Regions from separate parts of the Vallitalea guaymasensis genome, predicted to be linked through region 1. Evidence: predicted binding sites of a transcription regulator. Region 1 holds the regulator's gene; each other region holds the start of a gene.
The links. The regulator Rex, encoded in region 1, represses fermentation and respiration genes when NADH is low (regulators of the CRP and FNR family bind a similar motif). The targets are predictions, from matches to a motif close to ATTGTTAANTANTTAACAAT.
Positions count from the first base shown of each region.

Region 2: a site for Rex is predicted at 1,980-1,999, ahead of nuoE (NADH-quinone oxidoreductase subunit NuoE). Genes of this name have one in related genera too.
Region 3: a site for Rex is predicted at 1,387-1,406, ahead of HYG85_RS01600 ((2Fe-2S) ferredoxin domain-containing protein). Genes of this name have one in related genera too.

Region 1 is NZ_CP058561.1:85,580-88,871, reverse strand. It holds gene HYG85_RS00430 (ABC-F family ATP-binding cassette domain-containing protein) at 1-509, opposite strand, end outside; gene HYG85_RS00425 (helix-turn-helix domain-containing protein) at 734-1,129, shown strand; gene HYG85_RS00420 (redox-sensing transcriptional repressor Rex) at 1,570-2,202, shown strand; gene HYG85_RS00415 (coiled-coil domain-containing protein) at 2,402-3,016, shown strand; gene acpS (holo-ACP synthase) at 3,013-3,292, shown strand, end outside.
Region 2 is NZ_CP058561.1:3,538,167-3,541,458, forward strand. It holds gene uvrA (excinuclease ABC subunit UvrA) at 1-405, shown strand, start outside; gene HYG85_RS15155 (PHP domain-containing protein) at 892-1,599, shown strand; gene nuoE (NADH-quinone oxidoreductase subunit NuoE) at 2,066-2,545, shown strand; gene HYG85_RS15165 ((2Fe-2S) ferredoxin domain-containing protein) at 2,572-2,967, shown strand; gene HYG85_RS15170 (NADH-ubiquinone oxidoreductase-F iron-sulfur binding region domain-containing protein) at 2,990-3,292, shown strand, end outside.
Region 3 is NZ_CP058561.1:356,731-360,022, reverse strand. It holds gene HYG85_RS01605 ([Fe-Fe] hydrogenase large subunit C-terminal domain-containing protein) at 1-886, opposite strand, end outside; gene HYG85_RS01600 ((2Fe-2S) ferredoxin domain-containing protein) at 900-1,151, opposite strand; gene HYG85_RS01595 (ROK family transcriptional regulator) at 1,521-2,690, shown strand; gene HYG85_RS01590 (DUF3604 domain-containing protein) at 2,853-3,292, shown strand, end outside.

The sequences.
Region 1 (3,292 bases):
GTTTTTTGTCCTCCTGATAAGGTGGATATATTAGCGGTGAAATCTTCTTCATTGAATCCTAGACCTTTTAACACACCTTTAATATTACTTTTATAGCTATACCCATTATTAAGTTCAAAAGTATGCTGTAGATTTGAGTAGGATTTCATAAGTGAATCAAGGGCTTCGCTATCATTATCTAGTTTAGACATTTTTACTTCGTATTCTCTTAAAGTATTTTCCATTTGAATTATTTCTTTGCATGTTAACAGCATTTCATCATAAATAGTTTTTTCGGATGATAGAGTACTATTTTGGGATAGGTAACCAAGTTTTGTTAAACTATTAATTATAACTTGTCCTGAATCTGCTTCTAATTCATTGGTAATGATCTTGAACAGCGTTGATTTACCGGCTCCATTAATACCTACTATAGCTGCTTTATCTCCTTTTTCCAGCCAGAAGTTTACATTGTCCAGTACTGTATGTGTTACAAATGCTTTGCATATATTTTTACATGATAAAATCATAGTTGCCTCCTATAAATATTAAAATTACCATACTATGATACCATTAATCACTGGTTTTGAAAAGTTTAAGGGTTTAAAATTAGAGGTTTTTGGTAAATATATAAATATCTATTGTGATAGTTCTTTGCCTAACGAGAAGTAACATATTTTGTTCATACATAAGAATAAATTTCTTTGGGACAACATATATATGATAAAAGAACTTTTCTAAAGGGGATGATGACTTGAGTCGTAATGCAGGTTATATGAAAAAATTGAGAAAAGCTCGTGTGGAGAGAAAACAATGTATAAGGTGTGGTAAACCTCTATCACAAGAATCACTTATTAGAGGTGTCAAGCAATGTGAAAAATGCCTTGATTATCAACGTAAAAGAAAATTGGGACAAATAAGTTCTAAGGTCAATACTACTTATTTTTACAATAGACAATACAAAAAAGATGAGATAAAGAGAAAAGAACTAGGAAATTATATGGTTGAGAATAAAATAACTATCAAGGATCTGGCGAAAGAATCCAACTTATCTCAAAGAACCATACAAAGAATATTATACACTGATGCAAACTATACAAAAAAAACTAAAGATGCTATTAATAAATATTTGGGAAAAGAACTTTTATAGGTAATAATATTAAGTTGATAATAATATTGAGTTAAGTAAATTAAAGAATATATAATTGAACTTAACAATTAAAAAGGGTATAGAATTAATTTTTTATATCCATTTTATATGTTAGAAGTAAACATACAGGGTTTATGAAACCTAAATATGTATAAAATTTAGGATATTAAAATTTTTTATAAGTATAATTTTCTAGAAAAAGCTGTAAAATATCAGGGTTTTATGGTATAATTTATAAAATATAGATTGTATACAATAAACAATTGATTGTTTTTAACTATATTTACTAAATATAGGATTTGTGTTAATGATTTATACTGTGATAATACATAAACGATAAGGGTTTATCAGCATTTGATTATTTGACATAGATTTAACAACCATATATAATTATTTGTATAAAAGTTCCAAAATAGTATCAAGGATTGGGGATTGATTATATGATACAAAAGAAAATATCAACAGCGGTAATTAAAAGATTACCAAAATACTACAGATACTTAGGAGACTTATTGGAAAACGATGTTGTAAGGATTTCCTCTAAAGAATTGAGTAACAGAATGGGTGTAACAGCTTCTCAAATAAGACAAGATTTAAATAATTTTGGCGGTTTTGGTCAACAAGGTTACGGCTATAATGTTGAATATTTATATAACGCTATAGGCAAGATACTTGGTCTTGAAAATAAATATAATACAATTATTGTTGGAGCAGGAAACTTGGGTCAAGCACTTGCTAATTATACTAATTTTGATAAAAGAGGTTTTGAAGTTAAAGGATTATTTGATGTTAACCCGAGACTTATAGGTATAACTGTAAGAGGTATTGAGATTAAGGATTTAGATGAAATGGGAAGTTTCATAAAAGAAAATAGTATTGACTTGGCAATTCTAACATTACCTAAGCAAAAAGCACCAAAAGTTGCTAATGACTTAGTTAGTTATGGTATAAAAGGAATATGGAATTTTGCCCCTATAGACCTGAAATTATCCAATAAAAATGTTATAGTCGAAAATGTACATTTGTTGGATAGTCTAATGACTCTATCATATAATATCAAAGAGAGAATATAAATAAGCGTCTGTAATTTATGTTTTTAAGAATGAATAACTATTCTTAGAAGTATTAGGTACTCATATATATGGGTACCTTTTAATTATATTGTGCTATAGAATATAATAATTTGTTACGATATAATTAATATAGAAAATTTTTATTATATTACTAAGTAGGTATAAATTAAGTATATATAAATAATGAGGACGTGAAAGCATGTTTTTTTCAAAACAAAAGATAGAGAAACCAATTAATATAGAAAAAAAGGTACATATATTGACATTGGATAATAGATGGCATGAACTATTCAAAAATAATAAAAAACCAAAAAAAATAGTGGAACTTGAAAAAAGACTTAATAAGCTTCTTGGTGAACAAGGACAACTTACTAATGATTTGAAAGAATATACTTTGCTTAAAAAGAAAATGATGGTTGATATAATGGATAACATGAAAGAAGCCATTGAAGATGAAGATGATGAAGCCATTGGAGAAATGGAAAAAAGCAAGAAATATATCAATGACATAAAGGTCAAGATAGATAAGATGGAATCAAGAATGGAAAATATGCCAAAAGAAATTCAAACGACCAACAAAGAATTATTAGAATATACAATGCAAGATTGTTATATGAGAATGTTTGATACCAAGAATGAATTAGATGAATTAAATGAATGGATTGAAAAAGTTAGGGCAGAATTAAAAGAAAAAGCTGTGAGACAGACGGAAGCGAAAGAAGAATATGATAAGATGTATTCTTATATGCATGATCTGGTAGGATATGAAGTCATTGAATTATATGATAAAAAATATCTGGGAGGAAGTAAATGATAAAAGGAATAGGTAATGATATCATTGAAATCAGTAGAATAGAAAAGGTTATTCTAAATAAAAGATTCCTAGAAAAATATTTTACACCCAACGAAAATAAATTATTTGAAACTAAAAATTATAGAGGTGAAACAATAGCTGGTAATTTTGCTGTCAAAGAAGCAGTCTCCAAGGTTCTTGGAACAGGGTTTGTAAATTTTACTCCTATTGATGTTGAGGTTTTACGTGATGATAAAGGCAAGCCCTATGTAGTTTTATATAATGGTGCTAAGGATT
Region 2 (3,292 bases), 2.2 Mb from region 1:
AAGCTTCAAACACTTTATGATGTTGGATTATCATATATTAGATTAGGACAACCATCAACAACATTGTCAGGAGGAGAAGCTCAAAGGGTTAAACTGGCTACTGAATTAAGTAAAAGAAGCACAGGTAAAACCATGTATATACTTGATGAACCAACAACTGGTCTCCATTTTGAAGATGTTAATAAATTGATTACAATATTACAACGTTTAGTTGATGGAGGAAATTCAGTTCTTGTAATTGAGCATAACCTGGATGTTATCAAAACTGCAGATTATATTATAGATTTAGGACCAGAAGGTGGCGACAAAGGTGGTTTGGTTATAGCAAAAGGAACACCTGAAAAAGTAGTAAAATGTAAAAAGTCCTATACTGGTCAATTCCTGAAGAAAGTTTTAAGTAAATAATTTAATACAACCGTTAATAATATGTATCATAATCAATATATTATTAGCGGTTTTTATTTTGCGTAAATAAGTAAAATTATTAAAATTAAATAATTTAGTATAATCGGTTATTTAATTAAAGAAAACTGATTACTAGACCTAAATTAATAAAATTAATTTTGCTGAATCATATATGATATTAATTTTAAAAATAATTATTTCACAATATTTAATATAAAAAAGTTAAAAAATAATATTCTTAAGGAAAAAAACAATATGGAACAAGTAAAAAGAACTAATTTTAGATGGAAGTAATTTACTTAATATATTGTGTTTTTTTGTTGAAAAACTCTATTTTCATGGTATAATAAAAAGTGTTATATAAAACAATAGTAGAATATAGTTTCTTTACATTTATTTCTATTTTTGTTATAATAACAGGGATGTGTGTTTGTCGAAATTGATAAAATATTAACAAAAAATATAGACTATATTTGGAGCGGATTTATGAAATTATACTATGATTTTCATATTCATACAGCTCTTTCGCCTTGCGGAGAAGATAGCATGACACCTAATAACATTGTGAACATGTCTTTGATTAATGAATTAGATGCCATAGCTATAACTGACCATAATTCTGCAGAAAATGTCGAAGCAGTAATTAAAGTAGCTAAGGGGAAAGATATTATTGTTGTTCCAGGAATTGAGATAGAAACAAAAGAAGAAATACATGTGGTAGGATTGTTCCCTGACATTGAGAGTGTATACAATGTTCAAAGCAAACTATATAGTAAATTACCTTATATCAAGAATAAATCTACTGTTTTTGGACATCAATATGTTTTGGATGAGAATGATGACATTATAAAAGAACTGGACAAACTTCTACTAACATCTGTGGCAATGTCATTAAACGAAGTTATAGATTTGATACATGACAACAATGGAATAGCAATACCTGCTCACATTGATAGACCAAGTTATAGTATATTAGCTAATATAGGATTTATACCAGACGATTTGAATACTTCTATACTCGAGATTTCTAGATTTTCTAACTTAGATACTTATAGACAAAAATACAAAGACTATCATATAATACAATCTTCAGATGCTCATGAATTAGGGTATATTGGAATTAAAAAAAATTCATTAGAAGTTAATGAAAAAAATATAGAATCAATATTTAACGCACTCAAACAATATGAATAGATAAGAAAATAATTTGAACTAATTTTATAAAGTGAATTGTTAACAATAATTAATATTATTAAGGGAAAGTCGTAGTACTTATAAATATTCATTAATGGTTGTAATAATAACAATTCCAGTTCAATTTATATATATACTAATGTGTTGGATTGATGTATTTTCTAATGTTATTAATTAAACACATTATTGCATATTTAAACATGAGAATTTTAATAGACTTTCCTTTTTAAGTTTAATAAGCATTATACTTTATTAAATAAGGTTAAATATCCCTACCATTTTGTTATCTTAATTGAAGAATACTTGAATACTTGTAAAACTTGTAGAAAAAACATGATATTTATGATTTAACCCCATAAAATGGTAATAATGCAGCTTTTCGTGTTAAATATATAACTTTGGTTTATAATTAATAAATTAATATAATTTGTTAATCATTTACATTATATAATAAGGAGGTAAGCAAATGGCAGCTAATTCAGCATTAACAGATGAAAAGTTCCAAGAATTGGAGCAGTATATTGATGCAATGCCAACTACAAAAGGAGAACTAATACGTGTTTTACATAAAGCACAAGATATTTTTGGATATTTACCAGAAGAAGTTCAAAAATTTGTAGGAAAAAAATTAAAAATATCAACAGCAAAAGTATTTGGAGTAGTTACATTCTATTCTTATTTCACAATGATTCCAAAAGGTGAATTTAACATTTCAATATGTATGGGTACAGCTTGTTATGTTAGAGGTGCTGAAGATGTTTTGAACGAACTAAAAAAAGAATTAGATATTGAAGTTGGTGAAACAACACCAGATGGTAAATTTTCACTACAATCACTCCGTTGTGTAGGGGCTTGTGGACTTGCTCCAGTTGTTATGGTTGAAGATAAAGTCTATGGTCGTGTAACACCAGATATGGTCAAAGATATTCTTGCAGAATACAAATAATTGTATTTTAAAAAGGAGGAAAAAAAATGGCAAAGATTAAATCTTTTGATGAACTTAAAAAAATCAAGGAAAAAGTTCAATCAAATGTAGAATTAAGAGAAAAAGGCGAAAACATTGATAATTTAATACAAATAAAAGTTGCTATGGCTACATGTGGTATTGCATCTGGTGCTAGAGAAGTAATGAATTTCCTAATTGATGAATTAGCAAAAGAAGGCATTAACAACGTAGTTGTAACACAAACTGGTTGTATGGGATATTGTTATGCAGAACCAACAATTGAATTAACTATGCCAAATAGTGAACCAGTTGTATATGGTGATGTAACAATAGAAAGAGCAAAAGAGGTTATTGAAAAACATATTAAAAATGGCGAGTTAATTGATGGAATAATCCCTGTAACTCATAAAACTATTGAATAAAAAAAGTTAGGAGGCTTAAAAGATGTCTAACTATAAAATGCATATATTGGTTTGCGGAGGTACAGGATGTATATCTGCAAAATCCGAGGAAATAGTTGATAATCTAAAGGAACAACTAAAAATCAACAACATGGACAGCGAGGTTAAAGTACTAAAAACTGGTTGTTTTGGTTTCTGTGAAAAAGGTCCAGTTGTAAAAATATTGCCAGATAATACATTCTATGTTCAAGTACAACCAGAAGATGCTGAAGAGATCGTAAAAGAGCATATTGTAAAAGGTAGAAAAGTAGGAAGATTATTATTTGAAGATCCTGAAACACAAGCA
Region 3 (3,292 bases), 270 kb from region 1:
TACATCCGTTGGCACATATATTCGCTTCGATGAATAGATTTCCAACATCTTCTTTTGATAATGTCTCAAACAGGTTTTTACAGTCTTCTATACCTGTAACACTTACTGAACGATATCCATTTCTAGTAATGTCATCTTCAATTCCTTTTAAGATACCACCTTCTAGAGGATATCTCTGACCATATGAGGAAGCTGATGAATCAAGGTATGAGTCTTCTAGGTCATTTAGTATTATTCCTTCTTCATGTAACCAAGTATCTAATTCTTCAAAGGATAGAATAGCGTCAATATCTCCAGTTTCCTGGTAACCAAAAGCTTCACATCTTTTAGAAATACATGGTCCTACAAAAGTAATAAATGAATTTTGACCGTATTTTTCTTTTAGTAATATGCTATGGGCTATCATAGGGGATACTACAGGGAGCAGGTAGGGGAGTAATTCTGGATAGTAACGTTGTATCAATAAATTCACTGATGGACAACATGAAGTAATCAGGTTCTTCTTATCATTATGATTACCCATATATTCCTTATATAAGTCACTTACTATTTCTGCACCTATTGCTGTTTCTTCTATTACTTCAAAACCAAGTGCTCTTAGAGCAGCTATAAGTTTTTTTGGTTTTTTATAAATACCACTATAAGAGGGTGCTAATGTAACAACCATTTTTTTAGTACTTTGTATAGAATTCTTTATAGCACTTAAATCACTTTTTATATTTCTGGCATTCTGTGGACAGACTACAAAACATTGTCCGCAACCGATACAATGGTCTTCCATAATCTGTGCTTGGTCATCAACTATTCTTATTGCTTTTACGTGGCAATTTCTTACGCACTTATAACAATTTTTACAATTAGCAGGTAAAAAATCCATTATCTTCATAATAATAACCCCCTTATTGTTGTGGTAACTTAGTTAAGATTTCGTTATTGAAAAATTCTTCAGTTGTAGTTGGACAGACTGAATATATTTTATCGTCTACTTTGACTGATACTGCTTCGGTGCATCTTCCAAGACAAAAAGCACCTTTTATTTCAACTTTATCTTCTAAAGATTGATCTTTAACTAATTCTTGGAGCTTTGAAATGACTGAATAAGACCCTTTTAAATGGCATGCACTACCTATACAAATATTAATTGTTAACATTTTAACCACTCCTTTTAATAAAATAATTATGTATTACCTATAAAATTTGTTAAATATATTTAATGAAATTTTTAGTTATTAATATAAAGATATATATATACATTTGTTGATTATATAATATTTTGGTATATAATTAATATGAGTTTTTCATCTAACTGTTTTTATATGCTAATACATAAGTCTATTGTATTAGGTTCATATATATATTAACAAAAATTAAAAAAAAGTCAATGATTTTGTTAATTAATTAACAAAAAATATTAACCAATTATAGCATTATTTTATTTTTAATATCCAATGCTATTGAAAAATTTTCATATTTTGTATAATATTATATCAATTAATAAAACTGTTATGGAGGAGATTTTATTGTTCAAGATTGAAAAAAAGGGTAAATCTCAAATGAAATCAATAAATAAGATTAAGATTTTCAAGATGATATTGAAAGATGGACCAATATCAAGAACTGACATAGAGAAGACATTAAAATTATCAGCACCCTCGGTTTCTAGAATTGTAGAAAGCCTAATTAAGGAAGACTTAGTTATGGAAGTTGGTAAAGAAGATACTTATGTAGGGAGAAAACCAATAAGTCTTATAGTTAATAAAAATGCCAGCTATATAATAGGTATCAATATTTCCAAGAGTAGTATATATATATGCATCACTAATCTTAAGTCAGAGATCATCTACAAAGATACTCTAAGTATAGTAGCAATAAATAATGCAGATGTTTTATTGGAAGAGTTGGATAAGCTAATAACAGCATCTATTAATAATGCGCAGATTAATAAAGACAAGGTGTTGGGCATTGGTGTTGCATCAAGAGGTATATTAGATTATAAATCAGGGACTATATTAAAACTTAAGAAAGGCATTGAAGATGTAGATATCAAGAGATTTTTAGAGGAAAGATATAATTGTGTAATAATGGTTGAAAATAATACCAATACTGATTTAATCGGAGAATATCTGATTAATAATAAGCTAAGCAATAATAAAAAGAGTCTGATATATATTTACTTAGGTGAAGGCGTTGGAGGTAGTATTATATGTAACAATCAATTGGTGAGAGGTAAAAATAATCTTGCTGGTAAGATTGGTCATATGATAATTCAACCTGATGGTGAAGAATGCTATTGCGGCAAAAAAGGTCATTTGGAAGCTTATTGTTCCAAAGGGGCAATAGAAAAGGCTTATAGAGATAAAAAAGGTGATAAAGATGCTTCACTAACTGATATATGTAAAATGGCAAATGTTAAGAATGAAATATGTGTCGATATAATAAATAATGCCCTTAACAAAATAGCTATAGCTGTTTCTAATCTATTGGTCGTAATTAATCCAGATGTGGTAGTTTTATCGGGAGAGATTTTTGATTACTATGAGGATGCACTAAGTATCTTGAAGAACCTTGTAAAAGATTTAGCTTTTGACATTAAGTTAAATGATATAGATTGGGTAATCAGGTCAAAAGAGAAAATGATGATAGAATATAGTGCTACTGCGCTTATTATGGACAAAGTTTTTAATGTATAATTGTATGATTGTAATATAATTAATATATTTATTCATATTGAAAATATATATATTTTATGCTAAAATCTAATTAGGATAAGAGAGGTTATTTTTTTATTAATTTACTTTCATTATGAAAGTAATGTATTCAAATAAATATTATTGTAAAGGAGCAAGTGAGCTATGAGAGAGCATATAGTTAATACTGAAGTAGGGACATTAGTAGTTAATATCTGTGATGAGATAGTTGTTAATGGTGAATTAGAGTGGGAATTACAATTCAAGGCAAAAGAAAATATAGAAAAAGGTGGAAGTATCAAGATTCTTGTTCCAGCTTATCAACATCAAAGAAGTGAGGAATATCTTCAAACCTATGATTATTGGAAACCTAATTATATCTATGCTGTTGGTGAAGAAGATGATATTAAGGTTGACGTAAGAATAGAAAAAGTTCCTAGTGCTTTTAGTCATATAACAGGATGGGTTGACAGCAATCGTATCGCTGTTGTAACACTGGATAATGGTCTAAAAGAAGGACAGATTATTAAGATTAAATTTGGAGGTATTGATAGACCTTGGTTAGAAGGGGAGTGCACACCTTCTAGAGTCTCACAATTTTCTTT